DNA from 3 places in the Xanthobacter sp. genome. Region 3 is predicted to be linked to each of the others. Evidence: predicted binding sites of a transcription regulator. Region 3 holds the regulator's gene; each other region holds the start of a gene.
The links. The regulator HrcA, encoded in region 3, represses chaperone genes, less so after heat shock. The targets are predictions, from matches to a motif close to GTTAGCACTCNCNNNNNGNGAGTGCTAAC.
Positions count from the first base shown of each region.

Region 1 (3,273 bases), on a different contig from region 3:
GATCTCGATGCCGGTCTTCTGGTCGGCGTTGTCGACCTTGAGGCCGTCGAGCACCTTGATGGAGCGCAGCAGGGCCACGCCGCCACCGGGGACGATGCCTTCTTCCACCGCAGCGCGGGTGGCGTGCAGGGCGTCGTCAACGCGGTCCTTCTTCTCCTTGACCTCGACCTCGGTCGAGCCGCCCACGCGCACCACGGCGACGCCGCCGGCGAGCTTGGCGAGGCGCTCCTGGGCCTTTTCGCGGTCATAGTCGGAGGTGGTGGTCTCGATCTGGGCGCGGATCTGGGCGATGCGCGCCTCGATGTCGGCCTTCTCGCCGGCGCCGTCGACGATCGTGGTGTTCTCCTTCTCGATCACCACCTTCTTGGCGCGGCCGAGCATGGAGAGGTTCACGCTGTCGAGCTTGATGCCGACTTCCTCGGAGATCACGGTACCGCCGGTCAGGATCGCGATGTCCTGCAGCATGGCCTTGCGGCGATCGCCGAAGCCCGGAGCCTTGACCGCAGCCACCTTCAGGCCGCCGCGCAGCTTGTTCACCACGAGGGTGGCGAGGGCCTCGCCTTCCACGTCCTCGGCGATGATCAGCAGCGGACGGGCCGACTGCACCACCGCCTCGAGCACGGGCAGCAGCTCCTGCAGGCCGGCGAGCTTCTTCTCGTTGATGAGGATGTAGGGCTCCTCGAACTCAACGCGCATCTTCTCCGCATTGGTGATGAAGTACGGAGAGAGATAGCCGCGGTCGAACTGCATGCCTTCCACGACATCCAGCTCGGTCTCGGCGGTCTTGGCTTCCTCGACGGTGATGACACCCTCGTTGCCGACCTTCTTCATCGCCTCGGCGAGGAACTTGCCGACCTCGGCGTCGCCGTTGGCGGAGATGGTGCCGACCTGGGCGATCTCGTCGTTGGAGGTCACCTTGCGCGAGTTGGCGGCGAGGTCCTTGACGATGGCGTCCACCGCGACGTCGATGCCGCGCTTCAGATCCATCGGGTTCATGCCGGCGGCAACCGCCTTGGCGCCTTCCTTCACGATGGCCTGGGCTAGCACGGTGGCGGTGGTGGTGCCGTCGCCGGCGAGGTCGTTGGTCTTGGAGGCGACCTCACGCACGAGCTGGGCGCCGAGGTTCTCGAACTTGTCCTCGAGCTCGATCTCCTTGGCCACCGACACACCGTCCTTGGTGATGCGGGGGGCGCCGAAGCTCTTCTCGATGACCACGTTGCGGCCCTTGGGGCCAAGGGTCACCTTCACGGCGTTGGCGAGGATATCGACGCCGCGCAGAACCTTGTCGCGCGCGTCTACGGAGAATTTCACGTCCTTGGCAGCCATGTGGCGTGCTCCTTCAGATTGGGACGATTAACCGGGATGGCGAATGCCGCGGGATCGGGCGCCTCGGGCTGCCTCGGCCCTGCGACTGAAAATCAGGCTGCCTGAGTTCAGGCCGCTTTCTTGGCGCCGGCCGCGTTCTCGATGACGCCGAGGATGTCGCTCTCCTTCATGATGAGGAGATCCTGGCCGTCGATCTTCACTTCGGTGCCGGACCACTTGCCGAACAGCACGATGTCGCCAGCCTTGACGTCGAGCGCCACCAGTTCGCCCTTCTCGTTACGGGCGCCGGGACCGACCGCGACGACTTCGCCCTGCTGCGGCTTCTCCTTGGCGGTGTCGGGGATGATGATGCCGCCGGCCGACTTCTGCTCGGCCTCGATGCGCTTGACGACCACGCGGTCGTGCAGGGGACGGAAACCCATAGGGAAACCTCCGGTTCGATGTTGTCCATCGGGGTTGCCTGTTTTGAAGGCGCCGGGAACCCCTCCACCCGGCCCGACCGCGATCTAAGGGCGGCAAATTGGAGCCGCAAGGGGTCGGCTCAAAAAATTTAGCACTCAAGGGAACTGAGTGCCAGCAGCCCGTCCCCCTTCAGTTTGAGCGGAAGCCGGACGGCTCACCAGCTACGCGCGGCGCGAGCACGGGCGCGGCCCGGCGCTGTCAGCAGTCCGGCCCGAAGGCTGCTAGAGCATTGTTTTTGCAGACGGAAACCAATCTTTAGCCTTGGCCCCAGCAAAGTGCGTAGCCGACAATGAAGTGTCCGGTCCCGTCTTCCCCAGCCCTGTTGGCGGCGGGGCCGCGGATTGGAGGTGTGACCCATGGCTGCCAAGGTGTCGCGTGACTTCGTCCTGCAGATGGAAGGCTACGGCCTCGCCACGGCCGAGATCCTCTATCGCATGCCCGACCATCCCGGCCTGCTCCAGACCTTCCTCTGGCAGGACTACGATCTGTGCCCGCGCTTTCCGGAGCTGAACAAGTTCCTGGAATTCTGGCGACGCGAGATCGAGGGGCCGCTCCATTCCGTGCGCGTCGCCCATTCCGGCCTCATTAAGCCCGCAGAGTTGCGGTCCGTGGACGGAATGTTCCTTTTGAACTGATGTGGAGCAATCTCCCTGCGTCAGGGACTTTCCGTATCAGTCAACGGTCTTTATGGTTTCGATCGGGCGGTGAGGACATGCACGTCCCCGCGGGGGTGGGGCGTGCATGTCCGCTCAATTCCATGTGCGGCGTGATGGGAACAGCGCAGGCCTGACCCAGCGGAATTTTTGCGCCCCAGTGCCCTCCCGCTGCCGTTTTCCGGTTGTAGCTGAAGCGTCCATTCCATGAGGGCGCCTTGGATCACCGCACGCCACGAACATCCGAACTCCTGGCCGCCGTGCTCGCCGCGCAGGAGGGGGATCAGGTCGCCATCGGCGATCTGGTGAACGCGCTGCGCAATCGCGCCTTCGGCATTCTTTTCCTCATCTTCGGCATACCCAACTGCATCCCCATGCCGCCGGGCATCCCCGTGGTGTGCGGCATCATCCTGGGCCTCATCGGCCTGCAGATGATGCTGGGCCGGCAGGAATTGTGGCTGCCGGCGTGGATTGCGCGCCGCACCTTCTCCCGCGCCATGCTGGAATCGATCGTCACCCGCTCCCGGCCGTGGATCGAGCGGTTCGAGCGCGTCTCCCGTCCCCGCTTCGAAGAGTTCGCCGGCCCCACGGCCCGGCGGATCGTGGGCGCGACGGTGGTGGTGCTGGGCTTCATCCTGTTGCTGCCCATCCCCTTCCTCGGCAATCTGCCGCCGGGATTTGCCGTCTGCATCTTCGGCCTCGGCCTCGTGGAGCGGGACGGCCTCGTCATCCTCGCGGGCTTCGGCGCGACGATCCTCGGGCTGATGGTGACAGCACTGATGAGTTGGGCCATCTACCAGGGCGCCATCGCCATCTTCTGAGACCTTCCCCC
Region 1 covers NZ_JAYRPE010000021.1:252,288-255,560, reverse strand. The annotation lists gene groL (chaperonin GroEL) at 1-1,326, opposite strand, end outside; gene groES (co-chaperone GroES) at 1,434-1,748, opposite strand; gene ACE3QW_RS08255 (usg protein) at 2,145-2,423, shown strand; gene ACE3QW_RS08250 (exopolysaccharide biosynthesis protein) at 2,660-3,262, shown strand.
Region 1: the regulator HrcA is predicted to act here: its motif matches at 1,876-1,904, upstream of groES (co-chaperone GroES).

Region 2 (3,273 bases), on a different contig from region 3:
CCGCGACAAGGTGCTTTCCCGCGTCGGGGTGGAGCCCTCGGGGGATGCCTTCAACGCCATCGTCTTCGATGCCAAGACCAACCGGCCCTTCAACCCCATGGTGAATGCCGGGGCCATCACCGTGTCCGGCCTGCTGGTGGAGCATCTCGGCGCCGAGGCGCTGGAGTTCGTGCTGGATCGCTTTTCAGCGGCGGCGGGGCGGCGGCTCGCGGTGGACGAGGCGGTGTTCCGCTCGGAGGCGGAAACGGCCCACCGCAACCGCGGCATCGCCCACCTCCTCACCAGCGCCGGCGCGCTCACCGCCGGGGTGGACGCGACGCTGGACCTCTATTTCCGCCAGTGCTCCATTCTGGTGACGGCCAGCGACCTCGCCCGCATGGGGGCGACACTGGCCAATATCGGCGAGAACCCGCTCACCGGCACGACGGCCTTTGCGGTGGACGCGGTGCGCGCCACGCTGGCCGTGATGTTCACCTGCGGGATGTACAATTTCGCCGGCAACTGGGCGTTCGATGTGGGCGTGCCGGCCAAGAGCGGGGTGGGCGGCGGCATCCTCGGGGTGGTCAACCGCCAGCTCGGCATCGCCACCTATTCACCGCGGCTCGACGGGCGGGGCAATTCCGTGCGCGGCATCGCCGCCTTCCGGGAACTGGCCGAGGAACTGGGCCTGCACGTCTTCGACCCCACCAACCGGGGGTCGGCCATGCTCAGCGCCCTCGGGCGCTGAGCCATGCTTTGGTTTTTTGCCGCCTTCGGGCGGTGAGGGGCGCGCGGCCCCTCAGGTCACGAGCAGCGCACGTAGACCATGGTGCCGTAGCGCTTGGCCACTTCCGGATCGACGAACTTCAGCACCAGGATGTTGCCGTCGAAGCGCACCACCTGACGGTCGCGCTCGCCGCCGGCCGGGTCATCCGGCGGGCCGATGTAGACCGGGCCGTTGCCCACCTGCTTCGACACCAGCTCGGTGAGCTTGTTGTCGTCGGCGAGGTACATCATCACGCCGCCATTGGTGCCGGCGGTAATAACATACGGCTGGTTGCCGCAGGAAGCCTTGGCCTGGGCCTCGGTGCGGGTGGCGTCGTCCGGCCGGTGATAGGCGGCGAGGCCCCAGCGGCCGACGAGGCGGTCGGGCGGGATCGGGCTGGTAAAGACCGGGCGCGCGGCCGGCGGGGGCGCGGAAGGGGTGGTCTCGCAGCCGGCGAGGCCGAGGGCCAGCACGGCAAGGGCAGCGCCGGCCAGCGCGGCGCGCGGCCGCCCGAAGGCCGTCCATCCGAACGCGGACCGCCCGAACGCAGATCGCTCGAAAGCAGACTTGGATCCCGCAACCATCTTCGTCATGTGCTTTCCGAGGCCTCCCGCCGCCTGGAACAAGAATGCGACCACCCAGGCAGTCGCCTGACCATAAAGGCTTGCGCCGTCGACGTCGATGCCGTCCGCATCGCCCCCGCCCGCCGTCAAGCCTCAGCTCCTGAACAGCTTATCCCACGGCTCGTTACCGCTTTGCTAGCCCACCGATTGCTGCAGCGCGCCTTGACGTTCGCCGGGCGCGCCCTTATCTCCGCGACGAGCTTGGCACTCTTCATTCGGGAGTGCCAGAACGGCGGGCCAAGGCTCGCGCTCCCCCCGAAGAGGTAACGACCCATGTCCTTCCGTCCTCTGCACGACCGCGTGGTCGTCAAGCGCATCGAAGCCGAGCAGAAGACCGCCGGCGGCATCATCATCCCCGACACCGCCAAGGAAAAGCCCCAGGAGGGCGAGGTGATCGCGGTGGGCGCCGGTGCCCGTGACGAGAGCGGCAAGCTCGTCCCGCTCGACGTGAAGGCCGGCGACCGCGTGCTGTTCGGCAAGTGGTCCGGCACCGAGGTCAAGATCGACGGCCAGGACCTGCTCATCATGAAGGAAAGCGACATCCTCGGCGTCATCGCCAAGTGACTTGTCGTCCGCGCTTCTGAGCCGGTCCACCGAAACAGAATCACAAGGAGGCCGTTATGGCTGCCAAAGAAGTAAAGTTCTCCTCGGACGCGCGCGAGAAGCTGCTGCGCGGCGTCGACATCCTCGCCAATGCGGTGAAGGTGACCCTCGGCCCCAAGGGCCGCAACGTGGTCATCGAGAAGAGCTTCGGCGCCCCCCGCATCACCAAGGACGGTGTGTCGGTGGCCAAGGAGATCGAGCTCGAGGACAAGTTCGAGAACCTCGGCGCGCAGCTGGTGCGTGAGGTCGCCTCCAAGACCAACGACCTCGCTGGCGACGGCACCACCACCGCCACCGTTCTGGCCCAGGCCATCGTGAAGGAAGGCGCCAAGTCGGTCGCCGCCGGCATGAACCCGATGGACCTGAAGCGCGGCATCGACCTCGCCGTCGCCGCGGCCATCGCCGACATCCGCGCCCGCGCCAAGAAGGTCTCCTCCTCCGCCGAAGTGGCGCAGGTCGGCACCATCTCCGCCAACGGCGATGCCTCCATCGGCGAGATGATCGCCGGCGCCATGCAGCGCGTGGGCAACGAAGGCGTCATCACCGTCGAGGAAGCCAAGACCGCCGAGACCGAGCTCGAAGTGGTTGAAGGCATGCAGTTCGACCGCGGCTATCTCTCTCCCTATTTCATCACGAATGCGGAGAAGATGATCGCTGACCTGGAAGAGCCCTTCCTGCTGATCTTCGACAAGAAGCTCTCCGGCCTCCAGCCGATCCTGCCGGTCCTCGAGGCCGTGGTGCAGACCGGCCGTCCCCTCGTCATCATCGCCGAGGACGTGGAAGGCGAGGCGCTCGCCACCCTCGTGGTCAACAAGCTGCGCGGCGGCCTGAAGGTCGCGGCCGTGAAGGCTCCCGGCTTCGGTGATCGCCGCAAGGCGATGCTCGAGGATATCGCCATCCTCACCGGCGGCACCGTGATCTCCGAGGATCTCGGCATCAAGCTCGAGAACGTCACCATCGCCCAGCTCGGCCGCGCCAAGAAGGTCATCCTCGAGAAGGAAAAGACCACGATCGTGGACGGCGTCGGCGAGAAGGCCGACATCGAGGCCCGCGTGAACCAGATCAAGGCGCAGATCGAGGAGACCTCCTCGGACTACGACCGCGAGAAGCTCCAGGAGCGTCTGGCCAAGCTCGCGGGCGGCGTCGCGGTGATCCGCGTCGGCGGCTCGACCGAGGTCGAGGTGAAGGAGAAGAAGGACCGCGTTGACGACGCGCTCAACGCCACCCGCGCTGCGGTGGAAGAGGGCATCGTCCCCGGCGGCGGTGTCGCCCTGCTCCGCGCCAAGGCGGCGGTGGAGAAGG
Region 2 covers NZ_JAYRPE010000035.1:28,843-32,115, reverse strand. The annotation lists gene glsA (glutaminase A) at 1-727, shown strand, start outside; gene ACE3QW_RS11655 (hypothetical protein) at 784-1,338, opposite strand; gene groES (co-chaperone GroES) at 1,642-1,932, shown strand; gene groL (chaperonin GroEL) at 1,989-3,273, shown strand, end outside.
Region 2: the regulator HrcA is predicted to act here: its motif matches at 1,569-1,597, upstream of groES (co-chaperone GroES).

Region 3 (3,273 bases):
TGCGAGAGCTTCAGGAAGGCGCGGGCACGATGGGAAAGGCCGAAGCCCTTGGGCGGCATGCCGTGCTTCTCGTCGGCCGTCATCTCGGCGAAGGTCTTCACATGGCCCTCGGGGAGGAACATGGGATCGTAGCCGAACCCCTTGGCGCCACGGGGCGGCCAAACGAGGGTGCCGTCCACGGTGCCCTCGAACTCCTCCAGATGCCCATCCGGCCAGGCGATGCAGAGCGCCGAGACGAACCGGGCATGGCGCTGGTCGGGCTCGGTGGCGCCGACCTTCCGAAGTTCGGCCTCCACCTTCTCCATGGCCATCTCGAAATCGCGGTCGGGTCCCGCCCAACGGGCTGTGTGGATGCCCGGCGCACCGCCGAGGGCCTCAATGACGAGGCCGCTGTCGTCGGCAAACGCCGGAAGCTGGGCGGCGTTGGCCGCCGCCACAGCCTTCAGGCGGGCGTTTCCCTCGAAGGTGGTCTCGGTCTCCTCCGGCTCGGGAAGACCGAGCTCGCCGGCGGAGACGGCCTCCACCCCGTGAGGCTCCAGCAGCATCTTCATTTCGATGAGCTTGCCGGGATTGTGGGTGGCCACCACCAGCCGGCCGGTGAGCTGGCGCGCCATCAGCCGATCGCCAGCTTCTGGAGGGAGACGAGCCGATCCACGCCCGAGCGGGCCAGCGACAGCAGCGAGAGCAGTTCGTCCTGGGTGAAGGGCGTCTTCTCCGCCGTGCCCTGGATTTCCACGATGCCGCCAGTTCCGGTCATGACGAAGTTAGCGTCCGTCTCGGCCACCGAATCCTCGGCATAATCGAGGTCGAGCACGGGCGTGCCTTCATAGATGCCGCAGGAGACCGCCGCCACGTGCTGCTTGAGCGGCATCTCCTTGATCATGGAGCGGGACTTCATCCAGCTCAGGCAATCATGAAGCGCGATCCAGGCGCCGGTGATGGAGGCGGTGCGGGTGCCGCCGTCGGCCTGGAGCACGTCGCAGTCGATGGTGATCTGCTTCTCGCCCATCGCCACGAGATCCGTGACCGAGCGGAGCGAACGCCCGATCAGGCGCTGGATCTCCTGGGTGCGGCCGGACTGCTTGCCGGTGGTGGATTCGCGCCGGGTGCGGTCGTGGGTGGCGCGGGGCAGCATGGAATATTCCGCCGTCACCCAGCCGCGTCCCTGGCCCTTCAGCCACGGCGGCAGGCGCTCCTCCAGCGTCGCGGAGACGAGAACGTGGGTGTCGCCGAACTTCACGAGGCAGGAGCCTTCCGCGTGGCGCATCACGCCCCGTTCAAAGGACACCGCGCGCATCTCGTCGGGGGCGCGCTTGCTGGGCCGCATAATGGATACCTCTTTGTGCGTCATGGGCGCTCCTTTTAGAGCGCCGCGCGCCGGGAGGAAAGCAAGGGTGGTAGGAGCCCCCGCGTGGCGCTTGAACCCGGCCCCGGCGAGGGACACATTAGAGCCAGCGAAATCCTTGGCTCCGAAGGCTGAACCCGTGGCGCTCGATCCGTTCCTGCCCCTCTCGACCGGCGGCCTCGCGCAGATCGATCAGCGTTCGCGCGAGATTTTCCGCCAGATCGTGGAGAGTTACCTCGCCACCGGTGAGCCGGTGGGCTCACGCAACATCGCCCGCCTGATCCCCATGACCCTCTCCCCCGCCTCGGTCCGCAACGTGATGGCGGACCTCGAGGCGGCCGGGCTGATCTATGCCCCACACACCAGCGCCGGGCGCCTGCCCACTGAGCGCGGCCTGCGCTTCTTCGTCGATGCGCTCATGGAGGTGGGCGACGTCAACGAGCGTGACCGGGCCAATATCGAGACGCAGGTGCTCGCCGCCGCACGCACCACCACGGTGGAAGGCGTTCTGCAGGAAGCCTCCGCTTTGCTCTCGGGCCTCGCCCGCGGTGCCGGGGTCGTCACCGCCACCAAGACCGATCCCCGCCTTAAGCATGTGGAATTCGTACCCCTGGAACCGGGCCGCGCCCTCGTCATCCTCGTATCGGAGGATGGGCAGGTGGAAAACCGCGCGCTCGCCCTTCCTCCCGGCTTGCCGACCTCCGCCCTCACCGAGGCCACCAATTTCCTCAATGCCCACATCCGTGGCCGCACCCTCTCCGACGCCCGTCAGGAGATGGAGAGCCTGCTCGCCGAGATCAACCGCGACCTCGACACCCTGACCGCGCGCGTGGTGGAGGCGGGGCTCGCTTCCTGGTCCGGCGACGGGCCGGGCGAGCGGACCCTCATTGTGCGCGGTCAGGCGAAGCTGCTGGAGGATCTCAGGGCGCTGGAGGATCTAGAGCGCATCCGCCTGCTGTTCGACGATCTCGAGACCAAGCGCGAGGTCTCGGAACTCCTCGGCCGGGCGGAGGAGGCGCAGGCGCTGCGCATCTTCATCGGCTCGGAGAACCGGCTGTTCTCCCTTTCCGGCTCCTCCACCATCGTCGCGCCCTACCGCGATGGGCAGGGACGCGTGCTGGGCGTGCTGGGTGTCATCGGCCCGACGCGGCTCAATTACGGCCGCATCGTCCCCATGGTGGACTTCACCGCCCGCCTCGTGAGCCGGGTGCTGGGCGCACCGGGTGCGGACGCTGCGTGAGGGATAAGGATCACCACGACTTGATTTTTCCCCCCATCGCCCCGATATGCGCCGGGACGATTGGCCTTTGCCCGGCGGCGTTGTGACCTCGGGCGAATCTCAAGGCAGGGGAAGTAACCGGATGAGCGAGCAGAAGCGCGCGCCCGAGACCGGCGGCGACGCAAGCGAAAACGGTGCCGCGCAGGGCAATGCACAGGTGAACGAGGCGACCGCCGAGGCGGAAGCCACCGCCATGGCGGACGCCGCCATCGGCGATCCGGCGGGCGACAAGGCGCGCCTGGAAGCCGAGATCGCGAGCCTCAAGGACAAGTTCCTGCGCGCCTTCGCGGAGGCGGAGAATGTGCGCCGCCGCGCCGAGAAGGAAATCCAGGACGCCAAGACCTACGGCATCGCCTCCTTCGCCCGCGACGTGCTGAACGTGGCGGACGATTTGGCCCGTGCCCTCGGTTCGGTGGAGGCGGACGCAAAGGCGACCGCAGAAGGCAGTTTCAAGGCGCTGCTGGACGGACTGGAGCTGACCGAGCGCGGCCTCGTGAAGGCGCTGGAGAAGCACGGCATCCGCAAGATCGAGCCGAAGGGGGAGAAGTTCGATCCCAACCTTCATCAGGCCATGTTCGAGGTGCCGGACCCGAGCGTGCCGACCGGTACCGTGGTGCAGGTGGTGCAGGCCGGCTACGTCATCGGCGAG
Region 3 covers NZ_JAYRPE010000016.1:40,489-43,761, forward strand. The annotation lists gene rdgB (RdgB/HAM1 family non-canonical purine NTP pyrophosphatase) at 1-614, opposite strand, end outside; gene rph (ribonuclease PH) at 614-1,327, opposite strand; gene hrcA (heat-inducible transcriptional repressor HrcA) at 1,485-2,585, shown strand; gene grpE (nucleotide exchange factor GrpE) at 2,707-3,273, shown strand, end outside.